Regions from separate parts of the Shewanella halotolerans genome, predicted to be linked through region 1. Evidence: predicted binding sites of a transcription regulator. Region 1 holds the regulator's gene; each other region holds the start of a gene.
The links. The regulator LexA, encoded in region 1, represses DNA repair genes until DNA is damaged. The targets are predictions, from matches to a motif close to TACTGTATNNNNATACAGTA.
Positions count from the first base shown of each region.

Region 2: dinB (DNA polymerase IV) is a predicted target of LexA. The motif match lies at 1,674-1,693, and genes of this name have one in related genera.
Region 3: imuA (translesion DNA synthesis-associated protein ImuA) is a predicted target of LexA. The motif match lies at 2,618-2,637, and genes of this name have one in related genera.
Region 4: K0H81_RS08190 (DNA topoisomerase III) is a predicted target of LexA. The motif match lies at 2,844-2,863, and genes of this name have one in related genera.

Region 1 covers NZ_CP080417.1:134,299-138,678, reverse strand. Annotated here, with positions in the region: gene nudE (ADP compounds hydrolase NudE) at 1-541, opposite strand, end outside; gene yrfG (GMP/IMP nucleotidase) at 639-1,313, shown strand; gene lexA (transcriptional repressor LexA) at 1,432-2,049, shown strand; gene K0H81_RS00625 (cell division inhibitor SulA) at 2,046-2,555, shown strand; gene coxB (cytochrome c oxidase subunit II) at 2,954-4,380, shown strand, end outside.
Region 2 covers NZ_CP080417.1:1,176,967-1,181,346, reverse strand. Annotated here, with positions in the region: gene dinB (DNA polymerase IV) at 571-1,650, opposite strand; gene bfr (bacterioferritin) at 1,854-2,321, opposite strand; gene bfr (bacterioferritin) at 2,332-2,805, opposite strand; gene nqrM ((Na+)-NQR maturation NqrM) at 3,138-3,362, opposite strand; gene K0H81_RS05260 (FAD:protein FMN transferase) at 3,531-4,380, opposite strand, start outside.
Region 3 covers NZ_CP080417.1:2,153,184-2,157,563, forward strand. Annotated here, with positions in the region: gene K0H81_RS09145 (MFS transporter) at 69-1,790, opposite strand; gene def (peptide deformylase) at 1,970-2,461, shown strand; gene imuA (translesion DNA synthesis-associated protein ImuA) at 2,821-3,621, shown strand; gene K0H81_RS09160 (Y-family DNA polymerase) at 3,622-4,380, shown strand, end outside.
Region 4 covers NZ_CP080417.1:1,899,397-1,903,776, reverse strand. Annotated here, with positions in the region: gene K0H81_RS08195 (glycoside hydrolase family 97 protein) at 1-719, shown strand, start outside; gene K0H81_RS08190 (DNA topoisomerase III) at 830-2,830, opposite strand; gene K0H81_RS08185 (hypothetical protein) at 2,984-3,259, shown strand; gene K0H81_RS08180 (methyl-accepting chemotaxis protein) at 3,418-4,380, opposite strand, start outside.

The sequences.
Region 1 (4,380 bases):
TTAGTTTTAGATGTTTCTGTGCCAAAAACAAGGCGCTAACGCTTCGAGATTCGGAAAAATCATCTTCTAATAACAGCTCAGACCACTGGCTCAATGGCCAGCGTACCACCTCTATGGGTTCAGGTTCGTCACCCTCTAATCGACTCTCATACAGATCTTCGGCGACGAAGATCTGCATCTTACTGGCAAAGTAGCCAGGCGCCAGGCTCAACTCCATCAGATGGGTCAGCTTACGGGCGCCAAAACCTATCTCTTCCTGGAGTTCACGGTTGGCCGCCTCGGCATGAGTCTCGCCGGGATCCACCAGGCCCTTGGGAAAGCCCAGCTCATAGCTGTGGGTGCCCGCCGCATATTCGCGCCCCAGCAGTAACTCCTCGCCATGCACAGGCACAACCATCACGGCGCCGCGGGCGTTGCCCTTCATGCGCTCATACTGACGCTCAACCTGGTTCGAAAATTTTAAATGCACCTGCTCTATCTGAAACAGACGGCTCTGGGCAACAACTTCGGCATGTAGGATCTGCGGCTTTTTGTCCGGCATGAAACTTCCTGATAAAAATGGCGTTTGCTTAACCACTCAATCTTACTATGATGGGCCTAATCCACAACTCAAACCAAGGAATTTTTTTACTCGATTTATGTTTCCCTGGAATAAGATAGATACCGTACTGCTGGATATGGACGGCACCCTGCTGGATCTGCATTTCGACAACCATTTCTGGCTCAGTCTGGTACCTCAAGCCTTGTGTGAACAAAGGCAGATCCCTAAGGTCGAGGCTCAGCAACTAGTGGAGACAGCCTATGCTAAGGTCTTCGGCACCCTGGAGTGGTATTGCCTGGAATATTGGCAACAGGAGCTGGGTCTGGACATTCTGGCTTTGCACCACACTCTGGTCGACCGGATCCAGCTGCGTCAGGACAGCATGCCCTTTCTCACCGCACTGGCCAGACACAGCAAGCGGCGCATCTTGGTCACCAACGCCCACCCACACAGTCTGGCACTGAAACTCGAGCATACAGAGCTGGCTAACGGACTCGATGAGATGCTCTCGAGTCACGCAACCGGCTATCCCAAGGAACACCCACAATTTTGGCGTCACCTGTTTAGTCAGTTTTCCCTGGATCCCAGCCGTTGCCTGTTTATCGACGACAGCGAGCCCATACTGCAGGCGGCCAAGCAGGCCGGCGTTGGCTACCAGCTGGGGATCAAGAATCCCGACAGCCAGAAGCCTCACAAGCAGTTTGCCGACTTCCCCGCCATCGACGATTACCATCATCTACTGCTCTCACTTGAACAGACGCATCTCGGCTAATCAATCACACTTTAGGCGCTAATCGCTTGATGGGATTGGGAGAAAATCTGGTTAATACTTGCACTGTATAAAATACTGTATATACTGACAGGTACTGTATGGAAAGACAGGATTAATCATGAGACCCTTAACCCCAAGACAAGCCGAGATTTTAGATCTGATAAAACGCAATATAGCCGACACGGGCATGCCGCCTACCCGTGCCGAGATTGCGCGTCGATTAGGCTTTAAGAGCGCCAACGCCGCCGAGGAACACCTCAAGGCCCTGGCCAAGAAAGGCTGCATCGAGATCATGCCCGGCACCTCACGTGGCATCAAGCTGACCCAAGAGGAAGAGCCTGAAGATCTCGGCCTGCCCCTCATAGGTCAGGTGGCCGCAGGTGAGCCTATCCTGGCCCAAGAGCATGTGGAACAACACTATCAGGTTGACCCTAGCATGTTCCGCCCCAGCGCCGACTTTCTGCTGCGCGTCAGGGGTGACAGTATGAAAGATATAGGTATTCTCGAGGGCGACCTACTGGCGGTACATAAGGTCGAACAGGCAAGAAACGGCCAGATAGTCGTGGCCCGCGTGGAAGATGATGTAACGGTTAAACGCTTCGAGAAACGTGGCAGTACCGTCTATCTGCATGCCGAAAATGAAGAGTATTCCCCTATCGTGGTGGACCTCACCACCCAGAGCCTGAGCATCGAAGGCCTGGCCGTCGGCGTTATTCGAAATGGAGACTGGCAATGAACAACCTAATGGGCATGGCGCCACGCCATCCAGGACTGTGGGTCGATCTCGACAGCTCACTAAAGCGCGGCGATGGCAACACTATCTCGACTACGGCAAGTTCGACCCAGGGCAAGCAGGAGCTGCAGGCCCTCACCCCGGAACTGGCTCGACTCAGTCAGCAGGGACAATGGGTGGTGTTAATCAGCCCACCTAATATAGGCTACAAGCAGATGCTGGCCGACGGCGGTGTGCGTATGGATCGCATCCTCTTGGTACACACCAAGGATGAGGTCGAAACCCTGTGGGCGATGGAAAAAGCCCTCACAAGTGGTACATCCAGTGCGGTGATCTGCTGGGCACAAACCCTGGATGCCCGTGACAGTCGTCGCCTACAGATAGTTGCCAAGAATACCCGCGCCCTGGGGGTGGTAATCGAAGATGCGAATGGTCACTTACCTGCCAACCCTTTTCCCCAAGAGGATCTCGGCGGCCAGACCTTGAGTCTGTTCAGTTCGCTGCATTGATATTCCGCGCTTTACCTTTCCATACAGACGCCCCGCCAGGGGCGTTTTTGTGTCTGTTTTGTTTAGAAAAATAAAATAAAAGTGATCTTGATCAATATTTAAACAGCCATTAAGTTAGTAAGAGATATCAACGATTATTTGTTATATCGCACAATTTGGTTGTCGGCTTGAGCGGCGAAAATGAACCTGTACTACCTCGCCTACGGAAGCTGAAATTGGTCTGATATATTCAGCCGTAAGTGCAAGCGTGGTCACCACCAGCAGAACAAGAGATTCACCACCGACGCACTTTGAAGTCATCGTTGCTTTTTTGGGAACTGAAGAGTTTGCATAGAGCCGAGACATACTGTGTGGCTCTTCTTTGTAGTTGCCTTCGCAATTGACAGAGGAGAAGTCTAGTGAAGCAAGTGTTGTGTTGTTTGCTGGCGTTGCTATTTACGCCCACCATACTCGCAGCAGATATGCCCCTGAACATGACATCAGGGGTCACAGAGATCAGCAATAAGGTGTTTAGCCTTCATATGACGATTCTCTATATCTGCTGTGCCATAGGCCTAGTCGTCTTTGGGGTGATGATCTACGCCATCATCAACCATAGGCGCTCCAAGGGTGCCGTCGCGGCAAACTTTCATGAGAGCACTAAGGTAGAGATCGCTTGGACGCTCGTTCCCTTTGTCATCTTGATCCTCATGGCCATCCCGGCCACCAAGACCCTCATCGCCATGGAAGATCCCAGCAATGCCGATCTCACCATCAAGATCACAGGTTCCCAATGGAAATGGCACTACAGCTATTTTGACCAAGACATCAGCTACTACAGCCTACTGGCGACCCCCAGAGAACAGATAGAAGGTAAGGAGACCAAAGGCGAACACTATCTGCTGGAGGTCGACAAGCCACTGGTGCTGCCGGTCAATCGTAAGATCCGCTTCCTGATGACCTCGGAGGATGTGATCCACTCCTGGTGGGTACCGGCCTTCGCGGTGAAGAAAGACGCTAACCCAGGCTTCATCAACGAGGCCTGGACCCGCATCGACAAGCCAGGCATCTACCGTGGCCAGTGCGCCGAACTTTGCGGCAAGGATCACGGCTTCATGCCAATCGTGGTGCAAGTACTTTCCGAAGCCGATTTCGACAACTGGATTGTCGAGCAGGAGGCACAGGCCAGCGCTGCCGCCGCCGAGGCGCAGGCAGCCTTGTCGAAGACCCTGTCGAAAGAAGAGCTGATGACTCAGGGCGAACAGGTCTATATGGCGCGCTGCGCCGCCTGCCACCAGCCAAATGGTGCCGGTTTACCTGGCGTCTTCCCGTCACTCATAGGCAGCCCAATCATCAAGGGCCCTGTCGCCGATCACCTGGATGTGGTGCTACATGGCCGCTCCGGCACAGCGATGCAGGCCTTCGCCCAGCAGCTCACCGCTACAGAAATAGCCGCAGTGGTCACCTTCGAGCGTAATGCCTGGGGTAACGACACGGGCGATACGGTGCAGGCAGCCGATGTCAACCAGGCAAACTCAGGCGCATCGAGCGGCGCTAACACAGGAGCAGATGCAGCTGCCGAAGCGGTTCAATCTATACCTACCCCGACGGCCGAATCCAGTGCGGCAGCAAACTCCGTCGCCGAGGAATCTCAAGCACCTGTGTTAGACGATCTGACCATGGATGAGCTGATGGCCAAGGGAGAGCAGGTTTATCTCGGCCACTGCGCCGCCTGTCATCAGGCCACAGGCATGGGATTACCCGGCGCCTTCCCGGCACTCAAAGGCAGCGCCATCGCCACAGGGCCAGTTGAGAATCACCTAGACATAGTGCTTCACGGTAAGCC
Region 2 (4,380 bases), 1.0 Mb from region 1:
ATATGGAGCGCGTTACCAATTTTTAAATTTATTATAATGATTGTGCAACATTCATAATGGTGATGATGAATCATTCATCTGCCCCCATAGCTCCCCTAAAAACCCCTATCCCTTGAAGGGGCTCGTTTTTTAAGCAAACCAGACTCTGCCACACCAGGACAAACCTAATGAAAGAGAGAGGAAAACAGCCCCATGATTGGCCCAAATACCGTGCTCATCGGAGCTGTTACAAAGAGTTAAAGCCAATTCGCGCCAAAACATTGGAAATAAAAAAGGTCAAATCGAAGAGATAGAAGATACAGGTGTAAGCACGCTTTTGACCCTCGGCGACAGGACGTCGCCGCGGAGCGTATAGGGACATATTCAAATAACATCCGTGTTTAAATGCCAGTTCGGCATCCATGCCTCTCGTTCGCGAGCGCGAAGCTGTGCTTCACTCACCGTGTCAAAAGTGTGCTTGCACAACCCCCGCCGGGCAGGCGTTAGATTGCCATGAAGGGTAAAGCTTCAAAAATCTAACCAGGTGCAATAACCGTCCAAGCTACGAGCAAAAGGTTAATAGGGTTAACGCTAAAACCCGAGATCCATCTGCGCCCCATGCTCCTCCTCGTCCAGTCCGGCCCCCACCGCCTCACTCTCGAGTCCGACCGACACCCCCAGCAGGCGAATGCCCCGCCCCGCGCGGCGCTCTAGCGCCTGTTTAAGCAGATCGTAAAACAGCTTCACCGAGACCTCGTCGCTACGCTGCTCTATGGTGGTCTGTTTGAAGTCGTCGAACTTGAGCTTAACCACCTGCTTGTGAATGCGACGTGACTTGGCGCTGCGACTGATGCGCCCGGACAGCTCCTGGATCAGCTGAGGCATCACCGCCTGACACTGCTCATAGGTGTAAATATCTTTAGCCAGGGTGGTCTCGACGCCGACAGACTTACGCTCCCTGTGGGGGGAGATGCCGCGAGGGTCTATCCCCTGCGCCCTGTCATAGAGCACGCCGCCAAACTTACCGAAGCGTTCAGCCAGGCTTTGACGGCTACAGGCCTGCACGTCGGCGCAGGTAATCAGCCCCATGGTTTCCAATTTGGCGGCGGTCACCTTACCGACACCGGGGATCTTAATCAGCGCCAGTGTCTTCACAAACTCGGGGATCATCTGCGGAGTGATCACATACTGGCCGTTGGGCTTATTGAGATCCGAGGCTATCTTAGCCAGAAACTTCACCGGCGCAATACCTGCAGAGGCCGTGAGCCCGGTCACCTCGAAGATCTCCCGGCGAATCGCCTCGGCGATCAGTGTGGCCGAGCCCTGATGCTGAGTGCAGTCACTGACATCCAGATAGGCTTCATCCAGGGAGAGCGGCTCGATTAATTCTGTGTAGCGGGCAAACACCTCACGGATCTGCGCCGACACCTCCTTGTAGACAGACATGCGGCCGGGCACCAAGATGAGATCCGGGCAGAGCTTGAGCGCATAGGCGGAGGCCATGGCCGAGCGCACGCCAAACTTGCGCGCCTCGTAGTTACAGGTGCTGATGACGCCGCGGCGATCGCTGCGTCCGCCGACGGCTATAGGCTTGCCCCTGAGCTCGGGAAAATCACGCATCTCGACCGCCGCAAAGAAGCAGTCCATGTCTACATGAATAATCTTTTTCACCTTAATACCTCCACCGCCAAGAATACTGTACATTTAAACAGTATTCAATCACTTCGCGATGAACAAAGGCCTGACGCCAGATGACAGGCAGCAAAAAGCCACCCTAGGGTGGCTTTATCGCTATCTCATGGCGTCGAATGGCTAATGCCTTGTGCCTGGCACCTTACATACAAGGCCTTACCTCTTTCTTATATAACAGTCTCTTACATTTTAGACTGGAGGTAGTTCTGCAGACCTATCTTGTCGATGAGGCCCAGCTGCTTCTCTAGCCAGTACATATGGTCAGACTCTGTCTCTTCCAGCAAGACCTCTAACAGCTCGCGGGAGACGTAATCTTGCTTTTCCTCGCACAGGGCAATGGCTTCACGCAGGTTGGCCGCCACCTGATACTCGTAGTTGAGATCGTTCTGCAGCATCTCCTGGGGATCTTTACCTATGTTCAGCGCCTCGCGGCTGGCCACATCTGGCGTGCCCTCGAGGAACAGAATCCGCTGGACCAGCTTCTTGGCGTGTTCGCGCTCATCGTCAGACTCGTGGGAGATCCGCTCGTGCAGCTCGTTAAGCCCCCAGTCTTCATACATCAAGCCGTGGACAAAGTATTGATCCATCGCCGACAACTCTCCGGTGAGCAGCTTGTTGAGGGTGTCGATCACTTCCTGATTGCCTTTCATGCTTCTCTCCCTATTCAGATTCCATCTGCGACTGCAGGTAATTTTGAATGCCCGTCATCTTAATCAGATCTTGCTGCGCCTCGATCCAGTCCAGATACTCCTCCTCATCTTCGAGCAGGTCCTCGAGGATCTCGCGGCTCACATAGTCTCGCTCCGTCTCACATAGGGCGATCACGCTGCGCAGTTCGACCAGCTGCTCTTCGAGCATGGTCTTGTCACACTGCAACATCTCTTCCGGGTTCTCACCTATGCGCAGCTTCTCAAGCTGTTGCAGATTAGGCAGGCCTTCGAGAAACAGCACCCGCTCGATCAGCTTGTCGGCATGCTTCATATCTTTGATCGACTTCTTGTAGCACTTCTCATTGAGCTCTTCCAGACCCCAATTTTTGTACATGCGTGCGTGCAAAAAGTACTGGTTGATGGCCGTCAATTCGAAGGTCAGTATCTTGTTTAACTGACGAATGACGTTCGGATGACCCTTCATTTGATCTCCTTAGTAAGATTTGATCTAAATCAATATTTAAGCCTAGAGCAATTTTCACCCAATTACAAATAAACATTTAGTTTCAATCAGTTACCAAAGAAAATCGTTCTCATTCGCGCTTTAATTACCAAGGCGATTAAAGATAATAAATCCAGAGTGTTAAGGGCGATACAAAGCGAAAGGCGCTAGGGAGGAGATGAGTCTAGGTGAAGACGAGCCAGGGTAGAGAGAAGTCTGGGTGGAAAGATGTTTTGGTAAAGAGTGATGAAAAACAGGGGTAATAAAAAAGGCCCCGAATGGGACCTTTAATAATAGCGCATAAAAGGCGCGGGCTAGATGATACGATCTTTGGCCAGCTTCTCGCGACGGGCCTCTTCTTCGGCCATCTTCGCCTTACGCTTATCGCATGGGTCGTCACAGTCACAGGCCTTCTCGATACCCAGGGCACCCAGACCACCGCAGCTGCCGGCAACCGCCTTCTGCTTCACCAGGTAGCCGATAGACATAAGAACGAAAAACAGTAGTAATACCACAAAAGCCGCTAAAAAAGTGCTCATCACTGACTCCAGATACACATAAGTGGCTGTATTGCTTATGTGTCTAACCATTCGCTAACTAGTTGACTAGCTATTTGGCAAGCTAATCAACCGACATGCAAGACTGCATTTTAGAGTGCGCCTAGCCACTATATTAAGCGGGCTGGCGCACCGATGGACGCTATTCTATCACAAACCCACGTAGGGCTTAAAGGCATCGCTATAGTAGACCTTGAAACCTTGCGCTTGCTTCTCGATCAACATGATGGCCAGATGCTCTCGCTCGGCCAGCGCCAGCGAGGCCTCTGTGCCCAGCACCATCATGGCGGTGGCATAACCGTCGGCGATCATGCTCTCCTTGGCCAGCACGGTCACGGAGGCAAGCTTGTGGTCGATGGGGTAGCCGTTGCGCGGGTCGATGATATGAGTGAAGCGTTGCCCCTCCTCCTCATAGTAGTTGCGATAGTCGCCAGAGGTTGCCATGGCCATATTGCCCGGCTCAATCACCTGCTGCGCCACCCGCTCATCCTCATCGGGCTGCTCTATGGCGATCACCCAAGGGCTGTCGTCCGCCTTGACGCCGAAGAGGCTGATCTCGCCGCCTATCTCCACCAGATAACCTTTGGGCTGATACTTGCTCAGCAGCTTGGCCACCTTATCGACCCCAAAGCCTTTGGCGATGGAGGAAAGGTCAACATACAGGGCAGGATTGGTCTTGCTCAGCTTGAGGCCATCGACCTTGAGATACTCGATACCCGTCTTGGCCTTGGTCTCGGCGATCAGCTCGGCGCTTGGCACGCGAGTCGGACGCTTGTCGGGACCGAAGCCCCAGAGGTTTACCAGCGGCCCCAGGGTGATATCCAGGGCGCCATCTGTCTTGCGATAGAGGTCGATCCCCGTCTGCACTACCTTGGCCGTGTCTGGCGATACCGTCAGGCTAGATTCGAGCGTCATCTGATTGAAGCGCGACAGCTCAGAGTCTTTGCGGTAGGTGGACATCTGATCGTTCACCTGCTCCAGCGCCAGGTCGATCTCCGCC
Region 3 (4,380 bases), 2.0 Mb from region 1:
CAGGTTCTTGTCGCTCGGCCTGTCTGTTCAACTGTCTGTTTACTTATCTGCGTAAAGCGGCGGTTTCGCTAGCCTTGCGCGCCCAAGGCGGTTGGTTGCGCCTGTGATAGCGCCTGTTTGGCACCAAAGCGGTGAAACAGTACCAGGCCTATGGCAGCCAGCAGGCCGAAGCCGCCTATGATGTACCACATCAGGGCAGGCTGCCCGGCGCCCTTAGCCACTTCGGCGTAGAGGTAACCCGATAGCGGGCCCGCCAGCAGGAAGCCGATGGCAGATGAGACGAAATAGTAGCCCATAAACATCGCCTTCTTATCCTGGGGCGCGAAGCTGGCCACATATTCCTGGCTCTTAGGAGACGCCACCATCTCGCCGATAGAGAAGACTAAGATAGAGGTGAGCACCATGGCGCCGCCCATGAGTATGCCGTGGGCCAGTCCGCCAAGTGCCGTGCCCAGTGCCAGGATGAGGGTGCCGGCTACCAGTACGGGTAGTGGACTGAAGCGCTCGGCGATGCGACTCACCATCACCTGCATTAGCACGATGGAGAGGAAGTTCAAGCCGATAAGGTATTCGGGGTTAACCTGACGATACTGCTGGACGAACTGCTGACTATATTGATTGGCCAGCTCTGGGCTTTGTGCGATTGCGCCAAGGGCTGCGCCCAGCTCCTCCCTTGGGATCATTACTTTGGCATGCACCAAGTCGAAGTAGGCCTCTGACAGACTCTGACTCCCGGTGGTGTAGGCTTTTGCCGCGCTCAGAAGCTCGTCGCTAAGCAGAGTGATATCCACGGGGGCGAAGAAGTCGAGCAGTCCGGGCCAGGAGGCGAGCATAGCGACCAGGTCTGAGGTATCGACAAAGTCACGGATATAGATGGGCAGGGTGATAAAGATCTGCTGGTAGACCATCCAGAAGCCGGAGAGGATAAGCAGGTAGATCACGAAGGGCTTGTTGCCCAGGGCGATCTTCTGTTGATACCAGGGTAGTTGCTTGTCTGACTTGGCCAGCGCGTTCCAGAGAAAATGCAGGCTAAACCACACCAGATAGATGGTGAGGCAATGCTCGCCACTGATCCACTTGGCGCCGTAGGAGAGCAGGATCACTAAGGTGCCGAAAAATAGCAGGGCGAAACGGGCGTTGCCCAGTACCTCCTGAATATCGCGTAACACCTGAGACAGTGGCTTGCCCCGTTGCTGGTGGGGATCCGTTGGCTCGCGATAGAAGAAGGTCGCCGGTATGAAGTTAATGCCTATCCAGATCGCCGACATGATGAAGACCCAGTCCCAACTGATGGCGCGGACATAACCTGCGATGAAGGGGCCGAGGAAGCCGCCCACATTGACCATCATATAGAAGATGCCAAAACCCAGGCCGCGGTTGGTGTGATCTGTGGTGCGTGCCACAGTGCCCGTCACCACAGGTTTAAAGCAGGCCGCGCCTATGGCGACCCCCATGAAGGCGATGAAGAAGCCGCTAAAGCTGCTCACCTGACCCAGGAGGAAATAGCTGGGGCACATGATGGCGTAGGCGATCAGGAACATCTTACGGTAGCCATAGCGATCGGCCAGTGCGCCGGTAAGTACAGGAAACAGGTAGAGAAAGAAGGGGATCATTCCCTGCAGCAGGCCACGCTCCTGTTCGCTAAAGCCTAAGCCGCCTTGATGGGCGGGAGAGGTCATGTAGAGGGAGGAGAGGGTAAAGAAGCCATACCAGGCGAGACGCTCGAAGATCTCCATGGTGTTGGCCACATAAAAGGTACTGGGCAGAGGGGTACGTGTAGGGGTCGTCATTATTATTCTCGTATATTGTATACATTTGTCTGATCATGCTATCGACTTGGGCGATGAAATACAAGTCGCCGGCAAGGCTTGGCCTGAAGGGAAAACCCGATTGCGGTTGCCTTTAATGTGATTTCGGTCATAATGGCGCCACTTTATATGCCTAATTTGATTAACCAGAACCTGAGACTATGCCTGTACTCGATATATTGACCATTCCCGATGAGCGCCTGAAACGTAAGGCCAAGCCCGTAGAAGACATTGCCGCCGTGCAAGGTTTTATCGATGATCTTATCGAAACCATGTACCACACAGACGATGGCATAGGGCTGGCCGCTACCCAGGTGGGCAGCGAACACGCCATCTTAGTGATTGATCTGTCTGAGGATCGCGATCAGCCCTTGGTGGTGATTAACCCTGAGTTCGTCGAGCGTTCGGGTGAGATCGTCGGCGAGGAGGGTTGTCTCTCAATTCCTGGCTACCGCGCCAAGGTGACACGTTTCGAGAAGGTGAAGGTCAAGGCGCTTAACCGTGAGGGTGAGGCCTTTGAGATCGAGAGCGATGACTTCCTGGCTATCGTGCTGCAACACGAGATGGATCATCTCGATGGCAAGGTATTTATCGAGCACCTGTCGCCCCTCAAGCAGCAGATAGCACTCAAGAAGGTAAAGAAATACCGCTAATTGATCCCGCTAATCAATAGCGATAATTGATAACCGATAAAACCACCCTAGGGTGGTTTTTTTGTGCCTGTCTGCCGCTTACTGGCTCGATGCTTTGAGGTGATCTTCCACTCAAATCTTAGCTTTCTCTGCTTGCGATCTGCCAATTTATAAATATACTGTATTTATATACAGTATTTGCGGTATTTATATTGAGCGTGACTCGGTGTGTTTGGGATAACGCCAGGTTAAGTCAGATCTAAGCCCTGGTTTAGGTCTTGGTTTAGGCCCTGGCTTAGGCATTAGTCTTGATGAGGCCTTAGCCTATAGTCCGATTTCCGAGGGGGCGCCTAACCGAACCGAATGAGAGCGGGTGCATCATGGCCTTGGCAGATCTTCAACTTGAACGTTTACTCCAGCGCAGCGATCTCTGGCGCGGCGATGCCTATCATCCCCAGCAAATGGGGCTGGACAGCGGCTATCCCGAGCTTAATCGTCATCTGGGACAGGGAGGCTGGCCTAGTCAGGGGCTGTGCGAGATCTTCTGCTCCAGCGAAGGGATCGGCGAGCTGAGCCTGGCGCTGCCTCTGATGCGCCGCCTGATCCCTAGGCAATCGAGGGAGGAAAGATCTGCCGGGTTGGTGAGTCTGGTGGCGCCGCCTCACGTGCCTTATCCCCAGTCGCTGGCGATGCAGGGGATAGATGTCAGCCGTCTCTTGTGGGTCGATACTCAGACGCCGAAGGAGCAGCTTTGGGCCCTCGAGCAGATCTTAACCAGCGGCGCCTCGCCTCTGGTCTTATGTTGGCTCGAGGCTCTCAGTGTCAGTCAGGCCAGGCGTTTGCAGCTTGCCTGCGAGAAGGGCGAGAGCCTGTGTCTCTGTTATCTGCCAAGCAAGGTCAAGGAGCAGGCTCATCCCGTGCCACTGCGGATCGCCTTGCAATCCAGCACAGAAACCAATACAGAAACGGGGAGTGCTAGGCTTTTCGAGACCCAGGTGGATATTCTAAAGCGCCGTGGTGGCTGGCCAGCGCCGCGCTTCTCCTTATCCCTGCTACCCGAGCTACTGGCCCAGAGTCTGATGCTCGATGTGACTAAACTGCAGGAGCAGGATAAGAGATTGGAAAACGAGCTTAATAAGCAGCAGAGCGGTCAGATCTTACAAGGTCCCTGGAGTGCGTAGATGTTGTGGCTGGCGGTCTATTTTCCCCACTGGTTACTCCAGTATCAAAGCTATCATCAAGGCTTGCCCCAGGGCGGCGAGCTGGCCCTCTTTGAGCGTCAGTCGAGTCAGATTCTGATCGCATCGAGTGCCGCGGCTAAGCAGGGCGTGGAGTCGGGGCAGAGCCTGGCTACCGCCCAGGCGCTCTGTCCATCGCTGCAACTGCTGGCCTATGAATCCTCCTTGAGTCAGGAGGCCAGCCATTGGCTGTGCCAGTGGAGTTATGGTTACAGTGCCAGGGTCGTGCCGCCTGTCTGCCCGTTCGAGCAGGCCCAGCAGCATAGGCTAAATAAGCCGAGTAAGTCACATAAAGCAAGCAAGTCGAGTCGATCCTCTGATGTGCCCAGTGTGGCTGATATCCTACTGCTGGAGGTGGGCTCCATGGTGAAGATCTTCGGTGGTCTGGACAGGCTCATCCGTCAATATCAGAAGAGCGCCCAAGGCTATGGGCTCGAGTGTCAGTTTGCCCTGGGGGAGAATGCCTTGCTGGCTCAGTTGGGATCCAGGTATCTGCCGCTCACTGTGCCTGTTGAAGCTGGGTGTGATGAGCATAGGAATGCGGAACATAGGAACGCGGAACCAAGCCTTGAGCCTGAAAAAGGTGTCACGGCATCTACTCATCTTGCCAAACGAGAAGTGAGAGAAGCAGTCCAAGAAGATAAGGCACAAGGAGAGGAAGGCCAAGGAGAAGAAACCAAAGCCCAATCGAAAGATGATCAA
Region 4 (4,380 bases), 1.8 Mb from region 1:
AGCGGGTGGATTTTTACTGGCGCGCCGCTGCCATGGCCGCCAAATATAAGTTAATGGTCAACTTCCATGGATCCTACAAGCCTGCGGGGATCCACAGAACCTACCCCAACGTGATGACCCGCGAAGGGGTTAGAGGACTGGAAAATAACAAATGGTCTGAGGTAACCTCGACCCACAACCTGCATCTGCCCTTCATTCGCATGATAGCTGGTCCGCTGGATTACACCCCGGGCGCCATGGCCAATGCCCAGCAGAAGAACTTCAACAAGGTCTGGTCTCGTCCCATGAGCCTCACCACCCGGGCACAGCAGATCGCCATGTATGTGATCTACGAGAGTCCGCTGCAGATGCTCGCCGACACTCCCACCAGCTACCGCGCCGAGCCTGAGATCCCGCGCTTCATCGCCGCCATTCCTACAGTATGGGATGACTTCAAGGTGCTGCATGCCAGCATAGGCGAGTATTTCACCATAGCGCGACGCGCAGGTGATAACTGGTACATAGGCGCCATGACCAATACCCAGGCGAGAAGCCAGCGGATCAACCTGGACTTTCTGGGAGATGGTGAGTATGAGATGCAGCTGCTGCAAGATGGCATCAACGCGGGTAACTTCGCCGAAGACTATAAGCTGATCAAGAAAACCGTTACCAAGGGCGACAGCCTAGATCTCAACATGGCGGCCAACGGCGGCTATGCCATACAGCTGATAAAACGTTAAACGTCCCACTCCAAGGGTCTGAGTCGCTTAAGCTTCCATGCGTTCAGGCCCTTGCCTATGCCCTTGCTTAGGCCCTTGCTTATGCCCTTATCTCTTGCTCAGATTCTTATTTAGGCCTTTGCCTTAGCCGCGGCTCTAGTCGCAGTCTTTTTCGCCCCGCTAGCCTTGCCTTTAACGCCTGTCGCACCGCCGCGTCGATTACCATAGCCACGCTTCTTAAACGAACGCTTAGGCGCTTCGACACCTTGCAAGGCCTTGGGCAGCTGGGCACCGGCCTGCATGATAAGCCCATTGAGCGACTCGACTAGCGGCGCCATGAAGCTTAGGTACTTGGCCTCTTTACGGCTGATGGCATCCAGGTGACTCTCCCACAGCGCCGTCATATCCGGCGTGGTGGCCGATTCCGGCAGGCTGTTGATGAGGCCGCGGCCAACCGGGGTCGAGACGATAGACTTCCCCTGACGCGCCAGAAAGCCACGCTTGAACAGCAACTCTATAATCCCAGCGCGGGTCGCCTCCGTGCCCAGGCCATCCGTTTCTTTGAGGATCTTACGGATCTCTGGGTTGGTCACGTAGCGGCTGATCCCCGTCATGGCGCTAAGTAAGGTCGCATCGGTAAAGGCTTTGGGCGGCTGGGTCTGCTTCTCGATAAGCTCCCCCTGGCCCGAATGCAGTGTCTGTCCCTTATGCAGCGGCGGCAGCTGAGCCAGCGCCTCATAGCCCTCGCTATCTGCCTTGTCATCGGCGCGCTTGGGGAACAGCTGCTTCCAGCCGGGGGCTATCTCCTGCTTGGCCTTGGTATGAAAATGCCCGCCGGCGATCTCCACCTCGACCTGAGTCTCATGGTAGCGATAGACAGGGTAAAACTGCGCCAGATATTGACGGGCCACTTGCAGGTAAATCTGCTTCTCGGCCTGAGTCAGCGCGCTCAGATTAGCCACCTTCTCTGTGGGCACTATGGCGTGGTGGGCATCGACCTTGGCATCGTTCCAGGCCTTGGAGACTATCTTGGGATCTGGCGCGGCGCACTGAGCCGTAAGCTCACCCGCCCCCTTGAGCACGGCATCGATAACGCTAGGCGCCAGGGCCAGCTGCTCCTTGGGCAGATAACGGCTATCTGAGCGTGGATAGGTGATCAACTTATGTTTTTCATACAGGGACTGACAGGTATCGAGCACCGCCTTGGCACTCATGCCGAAGCGCTTGGCCGCATCTATCTGTAGCGCCGACAGATTATAGGGTAAGGGTTGCCCCTGCTGCTTGTCTTTGGCCTGCAGATCTGTCACCCGAGCGCTCTGCTCTGTGATCCGCCCCACCACATTTTCCGCCAGGCGCCTAGATAACACCCGCCCCTCCTCATCCATATAGGGCTGGCAGGCCTCACTGGGGCGCCACTTGGCCTTAAAATGCGCCTGCTCTTGGGTGTAGAGGTTGGCCAGCACCTCATAGAAAGGCTTGCTGACAAAGTGTTCAATCGCCTCATCGCGGCGCACCACCAGGCCTAAGAGGGGCGTCTGCACCCGACCGACAGAGAGCACTCCCTGATAGCCCACCTTGCGCCCCTGCAAGGTATAGGCGCGGGTCATGTTCATGCCATAGAGCCAGTCGGCGCGAGAACGTGCCAGCGCCGAGGTCGACAGGGGGATAAACTCTCGGTTACTACGCAGCTGCCCCAAGGCACGTTTAACGGCCTGGGGGTTGAGGTCGCTCACCAGCAGGCGCTGGGTCTGTTCGAGCTTGTCGCCCTTAACCCCCAGATAGGAGATCACCTCATCCACCAGCAGCTGACCTTCGCGATCGGGATCCCCGGCGTTGACCAGCTGACTGGCCTGCTTGACCAGTTTTCTCAGCACGCTGAGCTGACCCCGAGTCTTGCTCTTAGGGGTCATCTTCCACTGCTGCGGCACTATGGGCAGGTGGTCGAACGACCAGGACTTAAAGGCGGGATCATAGCTGTCGGGCTCGGCCTGCTCCAGCAGGTGGCCTATGCACCAGGAGACAGTGTCGCCGTTGGCCGCCGTAATATAGCCCTCGCCCTTCTTATGGGGTTTAGGTAACACATCGGCGATTGCGCGCCCTAGGCTGGGCTTCTCTGCTATGTATAAGATCATGCTGACATCAAATCACTGTATAAATTAACAGTAACTTTAAACCACTCGCAGCGTTGGCGCAAATACAGAAAGGCAATCTTATGCTTACGTGTAAATTTAGTTGAGAATAATTCTCATTAAAGAGTAGTCTAAGGCCATTCTATGGAGGTTGATATGCACATACGACTCAAAACCCCTTACCGACCCGAGCGCCTGCTACTCTATGCCACGCTGACAACGACGGCGCTGCTTCTGCTCTTAATGCCTAACTTAGCATTACCCTGGCGACTGGATCCCCTGATGCTGTTTGGCGCGCTGCTGTTGCTAAGCTGCGCAGGCACCCTGTTTGCCCTCGCCCGCCATGGCGCACACCATAGACCGGCCCTTGGACTACTCTTCGGCCTCTGGCTAATGGTATGGGTAAGCCAGGGTTTGCTCATGCCGGTGTGATCGCTAACCTGCGCTTGCCCCTCTAAGCTAAAACTTAGCTCTTCCGCGGCCGCGGCCCCTGTCACAGCCACAGCCACAACCGTGCATTCGATGCGGCTGCCATCTGGCCACAAAAAAGGCGCCTCCCAGGAGACGCCCTATCGCAATGCCAAGACATTCTAGGTCTTTAACTTGCCCAGCTGCTGGTGTTGCTGCTCTACCAGGCCCGCCAGGCTGGCACTGCTCTGCTGGGCCTCGTCGGCGAGTCTCGCCAGCTCGGAGGCGGAATCTGAGATACCTGTGATATTACGGCTGACCTCTTCGGTCACGGCACTCTGCTCCTCGGCCGCGGTGGCGATATGGGTCACCTGGCTGGAAACCTCCTGAATTTGATTCACTATGGTGTTGAGTGAACTCAGGGCCGACTCTGTCTGGGCCACGGCGCGCTGGGCACCATCCACCCCTTGATCGATGATCTGCGAGGCACTGTTGACCTCTCGCTGTAGCGCCTCGATCAACTTGCCTATCTCATCGGTCGAACTCTGAGTCTTGGAGGCCAGCGCACGCACCTCATCGGCGACCACGGCGAAGCCCCGGCCTTGTTCACCGGCGCGGGCGGCCTCGATGGCGGCGTTAAGTGCCAGCAGATTGGTCTGCTCGGCGATGGCGCTGATCACCTCGAGGATCTTGCTGATATTGGTGCTGCTTTCCGCCACCTTACCTACGGCCTCCTTCGCTAGCAGGGATTCTTGAGACATATGAGTCACATAGCCCATGGCCTGGCTCAGGCTGTCCTCACCTGCCTTGACGTTGAGGGTCATCGCCTCGGTTTCCGACGCCGTCTGCTCAGACGCCTTGGCCACCTCGAGCGCCGTTGCGCTCATCTCATTAACCGCGGTCACCACACTCTCGATATCGCTGTACTGACGATTGACGCTGTTGTGGGTCTGCAGAGCTATCTCCGCCGCCACCTGACTCTCGGCCTGCGAGCGTGACGCTAGCTCCTTCAGCTCGCCGATCAGCAGCCTCAACTTATTGATAAAGCCGTTGATGCCACCGCCCAGGGCGATGAGTTCGGCGTGGGACTCCACTGTGACCTGCTGGGTCAGATCCCCCTCGGCGCTGGCTAAGTTCTCCACCCG